Regions from separate parts of the Streptomyces sp. NPDC059008 genome, predicted to be linked through region 2. Evidence: riboswitches for the same ligand, from Rfam matches in the RefSeq annotation. Region 2 holds a riboswitch; each other region holds the start of a gene.
What was found. A riboswitch is a leader RNA that binds a small molecule or an ion and turns the genes downstream of it on or off. The one in region 2 is predicted to bind cobalamin.
Positions count from the first base shown of each region.

Region 1: it holds a riboswitch for cobalamin, as region 2 does, so the genes downstream of both, ACFWZH_RS09085 (HoxN/HupN/NixA family nickel/cobalt transporter) here and ACFWZH_RS38115 (cobalamin biosynthesis protein) in region 2, are expected to answer to the same signal.
Region 3: it holds a riboswitch for cobalamin, as region 2 does, so the genes downstream of both, ACFWZH_RS22405 (ribonucleoside-diphosphate reductase subunit alpha) here and ACFWZH_RS38115 (cobalamin biosynthesis protein) in region 2, are expected to answer to the same signal.
Region 4: it holds a riboswitch for cobalamin, as region 2 does, so the genes downstream of both, ACFWZH_RS35250 (prenyltransferase/squalene oxidase repeat-containing protein) here and ACFWZH_RS38115 (cobalamin biosynthesis protein) in region 2, are expected to answer to the same signal.

Region 1 is NZ_JBHYJC010000004.1:288,247-292,133, reverse strand. It holds gene ACFWZH_RS09105 (nucleoside/nucleotide kinase family protein) at 1-2, shown strand, start outside; gene ACFWZH_RS09100 (hypothetical protein) at 6-377, opposite strand; gene ACFWZH_RS09095 (MarR family winged helix-turn-helix transcriptional regulator) at 492-1,082, shown strand; gene ACFWZH_RS09090 (alpha/beta fold hydrolase) at 1,125-1,973, shown strand; cobalamin riboswitch at 2,101-2,316, shown strand; gene ACFWZH_RS09085 (HoxN/HupN/NixA family nickel/cobalt transporter) at 2,347-3,498, shown strand; gene ACFWZH_RS09080 (VOC family protein) at 3,526-3,887, opposite strand, start outside.
Region 2 is NZ_JBHYJC010000077.1:13,090-16,976, reverse strand. It holds gene ACFWZH_RS38125 (caspase family protein) at 1-1,318, opposite strand, end outside; gene ACFWZH_RS38120 (hypothetical protein) at 1,324-1,761, opposite strand; cobalamin riboswitch at 1,964-2,114, shown strand; gene ACFWZH_RS38115 (cobalamin biosynthesis protein) at 2,244-3,230, shown strand; gene ACFWZH_RS38110 (cobyric acid synthase) at 3,227-3,887, shown strand, end outside.
Region 3 is NZ_JBHYJC010000019.1:7,093-10,979, reverse strand. It holds gene mctP (monocarboxylate uptake permease MctP) at 1-168, shown strand, start outside; gene ACFWZH_RS22415 (Uma2 family endonuclease) at 177-800, opposite strand; gene ACFWZH_RS22410 (GNAT family N-acetyltransferase) at 908-1,411, shown strand; cobalamin riboswitch at 1,527-1,689, shown strand; gene ACFWZH_RS22405 (ribonucleoside-diphosphate reductase subunit alpha) at 1,851-3,887, shown strand, end outside.
Region 4 is NZ_JBHYJC010000056.1:12,842-16,728, reverse strand. It holds gene ACFWZH_RS35260 (aldehyde dehydrogenase) at 1-211, opposite strand, end outside; gene ACFWZH_RS35255 (MBL fold metallo-hydrolase) at 672-1,730, shown strand; cobalamin riboswitch at 1,868-2,010, shown strand; gene ACFWZH_RS35250 (prenyltransferase/squalene oxidase repeat-containing protein) at 2,182-3,498, shown strand; gene ACFWZH_RS35245 (SCO2322 family protein) at 3,525-3,887, shown strand, end outside.

The DNA.
Region 1 (3,887 bases), on a different contig from region 2:
GACCCCTACCGCCGCCCGCCGGCCAACAGACCGACCACCGACAGCGCGCCCCACCCCACGGACACCGCGGCCGCCTTCGCCCTCCGGTCCCGACCCGGCAGCGTCGCACCGACCAGGACGGCGTCCCCGAGATCCGCCGCGATCCTTATGTACGCGGCGGTGCGCAGCGCCGGCCCCTCGGGCGCCAGCGCGAGCGCGAGCCCGCTGGCCACCTCCCGCCAGGCCAGCGGGCGCAACGAGACCCGGGTGGCCCGCTCGACCCTTCCCTCACCGTCGACCAGCCCCGAAGGCCGCGCCAGCAGATCGGGCACCGCCGTCACCGCCACCCCGTACACCGCCGTGGCCACCCCGACCGCACGCAACAGACCGACCTTCATCCGCTCTCCCGCTCTCCCTCGCCGACGCCTTCCGCCCTCACCGCCTGCTTCCCCTCAACTCCTTTCCGCATCAAGCCCCTTCCCAAACGACATCATCGATGTCATCATGACATCATGAGTGTCAATGAGGGGGATGCCGCAGAGCATGGCACCGACGCGAACGGCGCTGGAGCGCACAGCTCCACCGCGCGCGACGCCGACAGGGAGGGGACCGACGGACCCCCTCCCGCCGAGGACCTGCTGTACGGCGTCATCAGACGCCTTTGGCCGCTGCACCGGACGGTCGTCCGCGCGGTGGAGCGCGAGCTGACGGACACGGGCATGACCGCCGGTGAACACGCATTGCTGGACGCCCTGCACAGCGAAGGCCCCAGGACCGTGCCGCAGTTGGCCCGCTCCATGGGGCTCGACAGACAGCCGGTGCAGCGCTGGGTGAACCACGCCGCGGAGCTGGGCCTGGTCGTGACGACACCCAACCCCGCACACCGCCGCTCCTCCCTGATCGAGCTCACCGCCGAGGGCACGGCGGCAATACGCGGGATCCAGGAGTTCGAGGCGACGGAGCTGCGACGACGACTGGCCGACCTGCCCGCCGAGGACGTCCGCACGACCCTGCATGTACTCGACCGACTCGGCGAGGAATTCCGGCACCTGGCGAACGGCTCACACGTTCCACCGGAGAATGCCGACATCACCGACAAGTAATGTCAGCACCACGCATCTCACGCGCAAAGGACGGTCCGGAGCATGACCCGAGCAATCACCGACTGGTCCGAGGTCGACAACGGCCTCGTGCCGGTCGACAGCGGCGAGCTGTTCTATGAGACGGCCGGCTCGGGTCCCGCGGTGGTGCTGCTGCACGGCGGCATGCTCGACCAGCACATGTGGGACGAACAGTTCACCTGGCTGGTGAACTCCGGCCTCCGCGCGATCCGCTACGACTTCCGCGGCCACGGCCTGTCCTCCACGGTGGACGGGGACTACGCCAACCACGACGACCTGTGCACGCTCCTGGACGCGCTCGACGCCCCCAGCGCCGTCCTCGTCGGCCTCTCACACGGTTCGCGGGTCGCCCTCGACACCGCGATAGCCCACCCGGACCGGGTGACGGCCCTCGCGCTCGCCTCCCCCGGCATCAGCGGCCGCCCCTTCACCGACCCCTTCGTCCTGGAGCACATCAAGGAGCAGGTCGCGGCCATCGGCGCACCGGACGGCGCGGAGCGCTATGTCGAGCACTTCCTGCGGATGTGGGTGGACGGTCCGCATCGCGAACCATCCGCCGTGCACCCGGGGTTCCGTGAGCGGATGCGCGCCTCGGCCACGGCCAATGTGGAGGTGCATGCCGACGGGCTGGGCGCCGGGATGCCCCTTGAGGTCGGCGCCGCGGACCGTCTCGGCGAGATCCGGGTGCCGACGGTCGTGCTCGACGGCGACCTCGACAGTACGGACATCTCCGCCAACGCCCACGCCATAGCGCTGGCCGTCCCCGGCGCCCGAAGAGTCCGAATACCGGGCGCGGCCCATATGGTCAATCTGGAGAACACCGGGCTCTTCGACCGCGAACTGCATGCCTTTCTCTCGTCCTTGGAGTACTGACCCGGCGCCCCTGGCCCACCGGCCCCGCCGGAGCCCCGGCCCTCCCGGCGACCACCGGCCGTGAGTCCGCTGCCACTGGCCCGCACCTCCACCCGTCCTCCTCGACAGATCCCGCACTCCCCGGCAGATAGAGTGACCGAGCCGTGGTGTTCGGGAAGACCGGTGCCGGACCTTGTGTCCCAGGCCGGAGCGGCCCTCGCCACTGTGATCGGGGAGTTTCCAGCCCTTTCCGTATGCGCATGGCGCGCGTACGGCGCCACTGACCGCAGCCCGCGGCCGGGAAGGCGGGGAGGGACGCGTGCACCCGTAAGCCAGGAGACCGGCCACGGCATCTCACGAAGTGATCCACGAGGTGCTGGAGCGTGACCGCCGGATGGCCCTGTCCACCGATACCCCGAACACCCCTGCCCCCGCCGCGTTCCGGTGGCGCCGGCAGGACACCCTCCGTACCGCCGGTCTGATGGCCGTCATAGCCGGTCTGCACGTCGTCGCCTTCGGCGTGCTCTTCCTGCTCGTCGTCCCGCACCACTACTCCGTGGGCAGCCAGGTCTTCGGCGCCGGACTCGGCATCACCGCCTACACCCTCGGCATGCGGCACGCCTTCGATGCCGACCACATCGCCGCGATCGACAACACCACCCGCAAGTTGATGGCCGACGGCAAGCGGCCGGTCTCGGTGGGCTTCTGGTTCGCGCTCGGCCACTCCAGCGTGGTGGTCGCGATGGCCGCCCTCGTGGCGGGCGGCGCCCAGCTCGCCGGGACCCTGCTCAACGACGAGTCCCGTACCCACCAGATCCTCGGCACCATCGGCACCACGGTCTCGGGGACGTTCCTCTACCTCATCGCCGCCCTCAACCTCATCGCGTTGGCCGGGATCTGGCGGGTCTTCCGCGGTATGCGCGACGGCCGGTACGACGAGGCCGAGCTGGAGCAGCGCCTCGACTCGCGCGGCTTCATGAACCGCTTCCTGGGGCGCTTCACCCGCTCGATCTCCCGCCCCGGCCAGATGTTCCCGCTCGGCTTCCTCTTCGGGCTCGGCTTCGACACCGCGACCGAGGTGACCCTGATGGTGATGGCGGGCAGCGGCGCCGCGGCCGGCCTGCCGTGGTACGCGATCCTGTGCCTGCCGCTGCTGTTCGCCGCCGGGATGAGCCTGTTCGACACCCTCGACGGCACGTTCATGAACTTCGCCTACCAGTGGGCGTTCTCCAACCCGGTGCGCAAGGTCTACTACAACCTCACCATCACCGGACTGTCGATCGCCGTCGCCTTCTTCATCGGCACGATCGAGCTGGTGACCGTGCTGCACGACAAACTCGCCCTCGACGACCCGCTGACCGGCTGGATCTCCAGCCTCGACCTCGACAACGTCGGCTTCATCATCGTCGGCCTGTTCGTCGTGGTGTGGGCCGCGGCGCTGGCGTACTGGCGACTGAGCGGCGTGGAGAAGCGCTGGGCGCAGCGAGCGGAGGCGGCGGACCGGGCGAAGCCCGCAGAGCAGGCGGCACCGGCGTCGGACTCCTGAGGCACGGCGCGCGGGCCGCGCCTCACCTCACGTGGCCGAACCGGCCGCGGCGCCCGTCACCAGATCCGGCCCCCAGCGCCTCAGCGCCACCGCCAGATCCAGCGGCCGCAGCCGGTCCGCCACCTCCGGCCCCGGCCAGTCCTCCCGCGGAACCCGCCACATCACCTCGAACTCGTTGCCGTCCGGGTCCCTGGCGTACAGGGACTTGGAGACGAGGTGGTCGGTGGCGCCGACCAGGGCGCCGCGCTCGCCGAGCCGCGCCTCGGCCGCGGCGAGTTCGCCGAGCGTGCCGACCTCCCAGGCCAGGTGGTACAGCCCGACGCGCCCGGCCTCCGGCCCCGGCGCGTCCGCCCCTACCGCGAACAGCCCCAGGTCGTGATCGTTCAGCG
Region 2 (3,887 bases):
CGACGTCGGTGAGCCGTTCGGTGGCCGGGATGCCGACGACCAGCGGGCTGTAGGCGACCGGGCCGGTGTTGTGCAGGGTCGCGGGGGATCCGGTGGGCGGCATACCGCGACGGGCCTCCTCATAGTCGGCGGTGGATTCGGGGACCCACAGGTCGGGTTGGGGTCCCGGCCGGTGGAGGGGGTCGGTGCCCTTGGTGTCCTTGAGGTCCTTGCCGGTGCCCTGGGCCTGGCCCTGCCAGCGGTCGGCGGCGGCGAAGCCCTGGTCGACCTGGTCCTTGGCGGCGGAGTAGACGGTGATCTGGGCGCGCCGGCAGCCCGCGGGCAGATCGTCCTCGCCGTGCAGCGGGCGGGTGTTGAGCTCGGACATCTCGTAGCCGAAGGCGGCCTGGCGCAGGGTGGGCTCGGCCTCCGGGGCGGTGAGCAGCCGCAGTTCGAGGGCGGGCGGGCAGTCCGGCGGCGGGCGCAGCGCGTGCAGGGTGACCAGGGTGGCGGCGGTGAGCGCGAGGACGCCGCCCAGCACGAGCAGGAGCCGCAGCCGGCGCCGGAGGTGCTGGTTGAACCAGCGGCGTAAGCGGACCCGCGGCGGCGTCGGCAGCCGGACCTCGGGGGTGGCGAAGGACAGGACGACGTCGTCGAGGGTGTTCTGCTTCGCGGAGCGCGGCTCCCAGACGTCGCCCATCGGGGTCCGCTCGTCGGCGAGCCGGGTGCGCAGCTCCCGTACGAGGTCCTCGAAGGCGACGAAGCGTCGGCCGGGGAGGCCGTGTTCGAGGATCTCCACCATGGCGCGGGTGAAGAGGCTGCCGCCGGCCGGTTCGTCGCCGCTGAAGATCCGGCGGTTGGGCTGGGCGGCCATCAGCAGCGACATGGGCTTGCGCAGGGAGTGGAAGGCCCCGTCGGCGTTGCCGGCGTAGCAGCACTCCAGGACGATCACGATGCGCTCGGCCCGTGCGTTGTCGAGGCAGGAGAGCACCGTGTCCTGCCAGGAGACGGTGGTGTGGCTCTGCCGGGGCACCGAGGCGCCGACCATCAGCTGCAGATCGCCGCCGTCGCTGCGGACCCGGCCGTGGCCGGAGAAGTGCACCAGCAGCAGACCGCGCGCCTCGTCGGCGGCGGTCTTGAGGGCCTGCCCCAGCTCCCAGGGCTCCGTGGGGCGGCAGACCGTGACCTCGTCGGCGGTGAACAGGTCGGTGGCGGTCAGTGCCCGCCGCAGCTCGGGGGCGTTGTCCTCCACCGCGGGCAGGCCGGTCAGCGTGGTGTAGTCGTGGACACAGACCAGCAGCGCCCGGTTGATCTTTCCCCGCGCGTCGTATTCGGACATCCGGGTCAGCCCTCGCCGGTGCCGCCCCCGCGCGTCGGTCCGCCCGGATCGGGGCGTTCGGTGTCGCCGACCGGCCGCAGCTCACCGCCCGTGCCGGCGTCGACGGCGGGCGCCTCGCCCTCGGCCCGCTCCTCCTTGCGGCGCCGCAGCCACTCCCGCAGGGCGATGCCCAGCCCCTTGGTGACCTCGGCGGCGACCGCGCCGACGATCACCAGGATCAGGTCATCCACTCCCACGGCCATGTCGCCGGGACCGGCCGAGCCGGCACCGTCGGTGTCGGCCGCTTCGTGGGCGGGGCGCGGCCGCTGCTCCCAGGCGTGTTCCCGGCGGCTCAGCCAGGGTTCGCGCTCCAGCCACACCTGGAGGTCGTCGATGTCCTGCTGCGGATTGTTCGTCCCCGTGATCCTGATGCGGATCTCGTGATGACCGGCGCTCTCCGGCATCCCCCAGCCCCCTTCCGGCGGCCCCTTCGCCACCGTGCAACTGATAGTGACGTGGGATCAGGGGCACAGGCAACCGTCTGTGACGCGGCCGCCACCCTGTGGCGCGTGCCACAGCGCCTGCCGCGGGGCTGCGTCGCAGGTCAAGGTTGAGTTGACGGGCCTTCGCGGGGCGTGGTGGACTGCCGGAGCCAATCGGCGACAGATGAGGAAGTCCGGTGAGAATCCGGCGCGGTCCCGCCACTGTCACCGGGGAGCGTTCCTCCAGCGAAGGCCACGGTCCGCCTCGCGTACGTCTGACGGCGTACCAGGACTGGAAGGCCGGGGGCCACGCCGATCCGGGAGCCAGGAGACTCTTGTCGCCGTCACGTCGAGCCAGGGCGCGGACCCTGAGTGAGGACATACCGCCATGCCCGGCCGCCCTTCGAGAGCACCACTGCACGCCCCCGCAGGGCCCCTTCGAGGCCTGACGGCGGTCTGACCCGATGCGCGGCGAACACGCGGGATACGCGTGCGGCGCGGCCCTGGGCTTCCTCGCCGACCTGATCGCGGCGGATCCGCGGCGCGGCCATCCGGTGGCCGCGTTCGGCCGGGCGGCGGGCGCCGTGGAGCGCCGGCTGTGGCGCGACCACCGCGGGTACGGAGCGGCACACGCCGTGCTGTGCGCGGGCGGTGCGGCCGCCGGGGCCGCCCTGCTGCAGCGCGCCACGGGACGCTCCCGCGGCGCCCGGGTCGCGCTGACCGCGGCGACGGTCTGGGCCGTGCTGGGCGGCACCTCGCTGGGCCGGGAGGCACGGGCCGTCGGCGGGGCGCTCACGGCGGGCGACCTGGACGTGGCGCGGGAGCGGCTGCCGCATCTGTGCGGGCGTGATCCGCAGGCGCTGGACGGGCCGCAGCTGGCCCGCGCGGTGGTGGAGTCGGTCGCCGAGAACACCTCGGACGCGGTGGTGGGCGCCCTGGTGTGGGGCGCGTTCGGCGGGGTGCCCGGCCTGGTGGCGTTCCGGGCGGTGAACACGCTGGACGCGATGGTGGGTCACAAGTCGCCGCGTTACCGGCGCTTCGGCTGGGCCTCGGCCCGGCTCGACGACCTCGCCGGCTGGCCCGGCTCCCGGCTGACCGCCGCGCTGGCGGTGCTCGCCGGCCCCGACCGGCGCGGCGCGCTGCGGGCCTGGCGGGCGGACGGCGGGGCGCACCCGAGCCCCAACGCGGGCCCGGTGGAGGCGTCGTTCGCGGGTGCGCTGGGCGTACGGCTGGGCGGCACGCTGGCGTACGCCGGGCGGGTCGAGCACCGACCGGTGCTCAACGGCGGGGCGCGGCCGGTCGCGGCCGGCGACATCGAACGGGCGGTACGGCTGTCGCGGAAGGTGAGCGCGCTGGCGCTGGCGACGACGGTGGCGGGGCGGCTGGTGGCGGGCGCGGTGCGGCACAGGAGTGCGGCGGCGCGCCGCGGGAGCGGGAGGAAGAGCCGTTGAACGGGCGGAGCAGGGCGTCCGGCAAGGCCGTCGGCGGGGGCCTGTTGGTGGCCGGTACGACGTCGGACGCCGGCAAGAGCGTGGTGACGGCGGGGATCTGCCGCTGGCTGGTGCGCCAGGGCGTGCGCGTGGCGCCCTTCAAGGCGCAGAACATGTCGCTGAACTCGTTCGTCACGCGCGAGGGCGCGGAGATCGGCCGGGCCCAGGCGATGCAGGCCGCCGCGGCGCGGGTGGAGCCGACCGCGCTGATGAACCCCGTGCTGCTCAAGCCGGGCGGCGACCGCAGCAGTCAGGTGGTGCTGCTGGGCAAGCCGGTCGGTGAGCTCAGCGCCCGCGGCTACCACGCGGGCCGGCAGGAGCAGTTGCTCGGCACCGTGACCGACTGCCTGGCCGAGCTGCGGCGCACCCATGACGCGGTGATCTGCGAGGGCGCCGGCAGCCCCGCCGAGATCAATCTGCGACGCACCGACATCGTCAACATGGGCATCGCCCGGGCCGCCCGGATACCGGTCGTCGTGGTCGGCGACATCGACCGCGGCGGGGTGTTCGCGTCCTTCTTCGGCACCACGGCGCTGCTGTCGAAGGAGGACCAGGCGCTGGTCGCGGGGTACCTCGTCAACAAGTTCCGGGGCGATGTGACGCTGCTGGAGCCCGGCC
Region 3 (3,887 bases), on a different contig from region 2:
GTCCTGAACGTCGTGGTGACGGTCGTCCTGACGTTCGCCCTGAAGGCCGTGAAGGCCCCTGAGGGCGTCGACGAGACCAGCCCCGGCGACTACACCGCGGACGTCGGCGACAAGGGCGTCTCGGCGGAACTGCCGCCGGCCACGGCGGGGGCACCGGCGGGGCACTGAGCGCCGGATCAGCCTCGGCCGCGGGCCGCCGCATCCCTTCGGGGTGCGGCGGCCCAGTCTTTGAGCGGCTCCGTATCCAGAGTGATATCCACGGGGTCGGGCAGGTGAAGCGTCTCGCCGAACGCGACGGTGCGGATGTCCTCGTAGCGGGAGGCGTCGGGCTCGCCGTGAAGCGTGAGCCGACGTTCTTCCCGCTCGATCAGCAGATACAGCGGGATGCCGGCCTCCGCATAGGCACGGGGCTTCTGTACCCGGGCACGGTGGTCGGCTCCGGGGTCGCATGAGGTGATCTCGACGACCATCAAGACCGGTTCAGGATCCACCCATTGCCCTTGACCCGCGAAAGCCCCGCTGTGCGCGAGCAAACCGTCCGGGCAGGCGCGTCCGTCGCGGCCGGACTGCACCTTCAGGCCCTGGGAAGCCGAGAGCCAGAGTTCGGGCCGATTCCGCAGGAAGAGGCGGGTGAGCCACGCGACGGTCCTCCCGTGGTTCCCGTCCGGCCCGGCCTTGCTGCTGACTCGCCCCTCGATGAGCTCCAGCCGAGGGCGCTCGTCGGAGCGAGCGAGTATCCGAGCAGCCTCTTCGAAGTACTCGGTGAGCGTGCGGTAGGGCCGGTCGGGGGAATCGGTCACGGGACTTTCTCCTCTCACTGCCGAGCTGAGCCGGGGCGTGGCACCGACGATAACCAGGCCCACCGACACCCACCCCGCCGTCGGTCCCACCCCCCACACTTGAGCCCATGGACATCACGATCAGGCCCGTGCGGCAGGCGGAGTTCGGTGCGGTCGGGGAGTTGCTGGTGGCCGTCTATCTGGCCGATGGGCTGCTGGTATCCGGGGAGAGCGACACCTACGCGGCGACGCTGCGGAGGGTGGCGGAGCGGGCGGAGCGGGCCGAGGTGCTGGTGGCCGTGGAGGGGCCCGAGGAGCGGGTGGTGGGGACGGTCACCTTCAGCGCGTACGGGAGCCCGTACGCGGAGCTGGCGCGGCCCGGCGAGGGGGAGTTCCGGATGCTCGCGGTGCGGCCCGAGGGACGCGGACGAGGGGTCGGGGAGGCGTTGGTGGCGGCGTGTCTGGAGCGGGCGCGGGCGCTCGGGCTGAGCGGCATGGTGCTGTCCACGCCGCGTCATGTGCTGCCCGCGCACCGGCTCTACCGGCGGCTGGGATTCGCGCGCGCCGAGGAGCGGGACTGGGATCCGATACCGGGCGTCACGCTCTGGGCGTTCGCGCGGGAGGTGGCCTGAAAGGCGCTCCAGGCCCGGCCCGAGGGCCGTTCCGGGCGCTCCCCCGCCCCCTGGCACTTCGCACACCTGTCGGAGTGGTATGAGGAAGCGACACAAGATGTGGGGGTGCACGCGGGGAGCAGCACAAGATGTATGCTCGTCCTCGCTGTCGCCGCAGGGGAATCCGGTGGGAATCCGGAACTGTCCCGCAACGGTGTAAGAGCGCGCCCAGTGGCCCGATGAGGGCCCTGCCGCGCGCCCGTGAAGTCCGAGGACCTGCCGACGGTACGCCCGCACCGCCATCGGTGCGGACGTCGATACGTCCGGGCCCCGAGGGTTGGGTCGGTGGACGCCGCGCGGTGTGCCCGCGCACCCTTGACCGTCACGGGGTGCCGCATGCGCGCGTGCGGCCGTCGCGTCCCGCCCCTCCCGGCCCCCGCCGAGTGAGGGAGAGCATCACGTGACCATCGCGCCAACGGAACCCGCGTCAGACGCCGAGGTCGTGCAGCCTGCGGTGACCACGCCCGCCACCCCCGCCGGCGGCGGTCCGGGCGAGGACGGGCAGGACGGTCCGGGCGTCGCGCTGCTGCGCACCCTGACGAAGCTGACCGAGGACCTGACCGCGACCGACCCCGGCAAGGTGGCCGCCGCCGCCCTGCGCGGCCGGTACGAGGGCGCGGGCGAGTCCGAACTGCGGTCGCTGGCCATCGAGGCCGCGGCCGGACTGATCGGTGACGAGCCGCAGTACTCCAAGCTCGCCGCGCGGCTGCTCACCCTCTCGATCTCGGAGGAGGCGGCCGCACAGGGGGCGGTCGCCTTCTCCGCCTCCGTCGCAGTCGGCCACCGCGAGGGGCTGATCGCCGACGAGACCGCGGAGTTCGTTCGAACCCACGCCGCCCGGCTGGACGCCCTGGTCGACCAGGCGCTCGCCGACGGGGCCGACGACCGGTTCGGGTACTTCGGGCTGCGCACCCTGCACTCGCGCTACCTGCTGCGCCACCCCACCACCCGTCAGGTCATCGAGACGCCCCAGCACTTCCTGCTCCGGGTGGCCTGCGGCCTCGCCGAGGACGGCAGCGAACGCGCCCTGGACGACGTCGCCGAGCTGTACGGCCTCACCAGCTCGCTGTCGTACCTGCCCTCCTCCCCCACGCTGTTCAACTCCGGCACCCGCCACCCGCAGATGTCGTCCTGCTACCTGCTGGACTCGCCGCTGGACGAGCTGGACTCGATCTACGACCGCTACCACCAGGTGGCGCGGCTGTCCAAGCACGCCGGCGGCATCGGCCTGTCCTACTCCCGCATCCGCGCCCGCGGTTCGCTGATCCGCGGCACCAACGGGCACTCCAACGGCATCGTGCCCTTCCTGCGCACCCTGGACGCCTCGGTCGCGGCCGTGAACCAGGGCGGCCGGCGCAAGGGCGCCGCCTGTGTCTACCTGGAGACCTGGCACGCCGACATCGAGGAGTTCCTGGAGCTGCGCGACAACACCGGTGAGGAGGCCCGCCGCACCCACAACCTGAACATCGCGCACTGGATCCCGGACGAGTTCATGCGCCGGGTGGAGGCGGACGCCGACTGGTCGCTGTTCTCCCCCTCGGACGCCCCGGAGCTGGTGGACCTGTGGGGCGAGGAGTTCGACGCCGCCTACCGCAAGGCCGAGGCCGAGGGCCGGGCGCTCAAGCAGATCCCGGCCCGGGTGCTGTACTCCCGCATGATGCGCACCCTGGCGCAGACCGGCAACGGCTGGATGACGTTCAAGGACGCCGCCAACCGCACCGCCAACCAGACCGCCGAGCCCGGCCAGGTCGTGCACTCCTCCAACCTGTGCACGGAGATCCTGGAGGTGACCGACGACGGGGAGACCGCGGTCTGCAACCTGGGGTCGGTCAACCTCGCCGCTCACCTGGGTGACGACGGTGAGATGGACTGGGAGAAGCTGGACGCCACGGTCCGTACCGCCGTCACCTTCCTCGACCGGGTCGTGGACATCAACTTCTACCCGACCGAGCAGGCCGGGGCCTCCAACTCCCGCTGGCGCCCGGTGGGTCTGGGCCTGATGGGCCTGCAGGACGTCTTCTTCCGGCTGCGGCTGCCCTTCGACTCGGCCGAGGCCCAGGAGCTGTCGACCCGGATCTCCGAGCGGATCATGCTCGCCGCGTACGAGGCGTCCGCCGCCCTCGCCGAGCGGCACGGCCCGCACCCGGCCTGGTCGGCGACCCGCACCGCCCGCGGTGTGCTGCACCCGGACCACTACCCGAACGCCGAGCCCCGCTGGGCGGACCGCTGGGCGGCGCTGCGCACCCGGATCGCCACGACCGGGATGCGCAACTCGCTGCTGCTGGCGATCGCGCCGACCGCGACCATCGCCTCGATCGCGGGCGTGTACGAGTGCATCGAGCCGCAGGTCTCCAACCTCTTCAAGCGCGAGACGCTGTCGGGTGAGTTCCTGCAGGTCAACGCGTATCTGATCGAGGAGCTCAAGGCTCTTGGGCTG
Region 4 (3,887 bases), on a different contig from region 2:
GTTCCGCCAGCGGGGCGTTCGCCCACACCCCGGACTCGAAGGACGCGCGGGCCGCGGCCACCGCACGGTCGACATCGGCCCGCGAGGCGTGCGGGACGCGGCCGATGACCTGTTCGGTGTGCGGTGAGACGACCTCGATCGTGTCCCGGCCGGCCGGATCGACCAGTTGTCCGCCTATGTAGAGCTTTCCGTGCTCGACGAGGTCGCTCATCGCTGCCGCCTCCTGCGGGTTGGCCGCCTGTCCGATGTGGGGTGCGCACCTACGCGGACCGTCTGGCGCCGACCGTGTGAGGTGCGTGTGCCACAGCGCTGTATTGCCGGGCATCGTGGTGCTGGATCGCTGGGTTGCTGGATCGCTGGTTGCCTGATTGCCGGGTTGCTGAATCGCTGGATTGATGGATTACCGGATTGCCGGATTGCTGCGAACCGACATCTGGCACTGCGTCAGTCGATCGCCTCGGGACTGCTCGGTTTCACCACGCCAGAAACTGATACCAGTTCTAGTTGGAGGAGTCCACGGCGCCGACCAAATCGCCACCGCCACCCCAACCACCATGCACTGGAGGCGAGTTCAGGCCGCCTTGAAACCAGTTCTAGTTATAGTGAGAGGGCAGGTGCGGGGTGACGGGGCGTACGCGACGGGGTGTACGCCACACCGAGAGGGGACCGGGATGACCACGCAGGTGATCGACCACCGAGGCGGGGTGTGGAGCATCGCCGTCCCCATCCCGGACAACCCGCTCGGCCACACCCTCGTCCACCTCCTGGAGACCGACCGCGGGCCGGTGCTCATCGACACCGGCTGGGACGACCCGGACTCCTGGGACGCCCTCGTCGCGGGCGTGGCCGCCTGTGGCTTCGCCCTCACCGATCTCCACGGCGTCCTGATCACCCACCACCACCCCGACCACCACGGCCTCTCCGCCAAGGTGCGGCAGGCGTCCGGCGCCTGGATCGCGATGCACGCCGCGGACACCGCCGTGGTCCGCCGGACCCGCGAGGCCGAGCCGGGCGAGTGGCTCGACTACCTGATCGCCAAGCTCGCGGGCGCGGGCGCGCCGGACGACCATCTGGCACCGCTGCGGGAGGCACGCGGCAACGGGCGCGGCCGGAGACTGCCCGGCCGACAGGCGGCGCTGCCGGACCGCGGGATCGAGCCCGGCGAGCTGCTCGACCTGCCGGGACGCCGAGTGCGGGCCATCTGGACTCCGGGGCACACGCCGGGGCATGTGTGTCTGCACCTGGAGGAGGGTCATCCGGGCGAGGACCATCCGGGCGAGCGGGCTCGCGGCTTCGGCCGACTCTTCTCCGGCGACCACCTCCTCCCGGGCATCACCCCGCACATCGGCCTGTACGGGGACCCGGACGACAGCACGGTCACCGACCCCCTGGGCGACTACCTCGCCTCCCTCGAACGCGTCGGCCGGCTCGCCCCCGCCGAGGTGCTGCCCGCCCATCAGCACGCCTTCACCGACGCCGAGGGGCGCGTACGCGAGCTCATCGCCCACCACGAAGAGCGGCTCTCCGGGCTGAGAACGCTGCTCCGCGAACCCCTCACCCCCTGGCAGCTCGCCGTGGCCATGGAGTGGAACCGTCCCTGGGAACAGATCCCGTACGGCTCCCGGAACATCGCCGTCTCGGAGGCCGAGGCACATCTGCGGCGCCTGGTGAAGCAGGGGGACGTGGAGCGGGTACCCGGCTCCGATCCGGCGACGTACCGGGCGGTGTGACGCACTTGGGGGGGTGTGACGCACAGGAATGGGAGGGTGTGACGCACAGGGGGGTGTGACGAACCCCGCCGCCTCGGCCTTCCCCGGCTCGTACGTGCGGGGCGGGCCCCGTCCGGGCGCCGGTTAAGGTGTGCGGGACAACTTCATCCGTACCCGATCGGGGGAAGCCGGTGGAAATCCGGCGCTGACCCGCAACCGTGAGGACGGCCGTCGGCCCGCGCACTGCGCGGCGCTCCCGGCCGTACGAGCCGGAGCACCCGTTGGGGCACGACCAAGGCTCCCGCCACCGGAACCGCCGCCCGCCCGGACGGACGGCCCGGTGCGCGGCACCGTCGAGGTATACGGAGCTGAGCCCGGTGCCACCGCGCCCGATCGCAGGATCGGTGCCCGGCGGTCGTCCGAGCGCGGCTGCGTACCACCGCCGCGACCCGACCCGAGAGGCACCGACCCGATGGCCCCCATGGCTTCCATGGCTCCCCAGGCCCCTTCGACGCACCCTGTCGCCTTCCTGGCGCGCCGCGCCGCCATGGCGCTGACGGCCGTGGCGGTGCTGGGCACGGCCACCGCCCCCGCCGCGTCCGCGGAGCCCGCGGCCGCCCCGTCGACGTCGCCCAAGAAGCTGCCCGACGGGCTGTACGGCACCAAGGACCCGCAGTACGACGGTGTCTGGCGGCAGTCGCTCGCGCTGCTGGCGCAGGACACGGTCGGCGTACGGCCCGCGGCCTCGGCCGTGGACTGGCTGGTCGGGCAGCAGTGCGCCGACGGCTCGTTCACCGCCTTCCGCGCCGAGCCGAAGCAGCCCTGTGACGCGAAGGCGATGCGGGACACCAACCAGACGGCCGCCGCGGTGCAGGCGCTGGCCGCGCTCGGCGGGCACGGCGAGACCGTGAAGAAGGCCGTGAGCTGGCTGAAGTCGGTGCAGAACGACGACGGCGGCTGGAGCTCGATGGCCGGCTCGGCCAGCGACGCCAACTCCACCTCCGTCGTCATCGGCGCGCTCACGGCGGCCGGCGAGAAGCCGGAGTCGGTCACGTCGAAGAAGGGCGGCAGGACTCCCTACGACGCGCTGCTGACCTTCCAGCTGGGCTGCGCGGCGAAGGAGGGCGAGCACGGCGCGTTCACCTTCCAGCTCAAGGGCGCGGCGCCGAACGCGGACGCCACCGCGGCCGCCGCCACCGGAGCCCTGGGCAAGGGCTTCGTCGTCGCACCGGCCAAGAAGGGGGCTGACACCCCCGTCAAGCCTCTGACCTGCAAGGACGGCAAGCCGGAGAAGTCCGCCGATGCGGCGCGGGCCGCGGACGGCGGCGCCGCCTACCTCGTCGACCAGCTCGACCGGAACGGACAGCATCTGCTCTCCGCGATGCCGGGCCAGGAGGAGCAGCCCGATGTCGGCAACACCGCGGATGCCGTGGTGGCGCTGGCGGCCGGCTCGCACGGGGCCGCCGCCCAGAAGCCGCTGAAGTGGCTGGAGAAGAACGCCGCGGGCTGGGCCAAGGAGAACGGTCCGGCCGCCTACGCCCAGCTGGTGCTCGCCGCGCACGCCACCGGCGCCGACCCGCGCTCCTTCGGAGGCAGCGACCTGGTGGCCGCGCTGAACGCGACCGGGCCCAAGCCTGCCGGTACCGCCTCGCCGGCCGCCGAGGGCACCGAGGACCACAAGGACGGCGACGGCGGCGTCAACGTCTGGTGGGTCGTCGGGGTCGCGCTCGCCTTCGGCGCCGGCATCGGCTTCCTGCTGAGCGGCCGTAAGAAGAAGAACGCGCTCTGATGCGGCCGAGGCAGCTGCTGCAGCCGATGCGGCGCACCCGGATCGCCGGCGTGCTGCTGCTGGCCGGCGCGGTCACCGGGCTGGCCACCGGGCCGGCCCACGCGCAGGAGTACCGCTACTGGTCCTTCTGGGACGGCGGCAGCGGCGGCTCCTGGGCCTACGCCACTCAGGGGCCGGCAACGGTGCGCCCGGCCGACGGCGCGGTCGAGGGCTTCCGCTTCACCGTCAGCGCCGACTCCGCCGCGGCCGGCAAGCCGCGCGCGGCCGCCGACTTCGACGCGATCTGCCGCGAGACGCCCGCCAAGGACGGCCGCAAGCGGATCGGCGTCGTCATCGACTTCGGCACCGCGGCGGACGCTCCCGACGGCGAGCGGCCGCCGAAGGCCCGG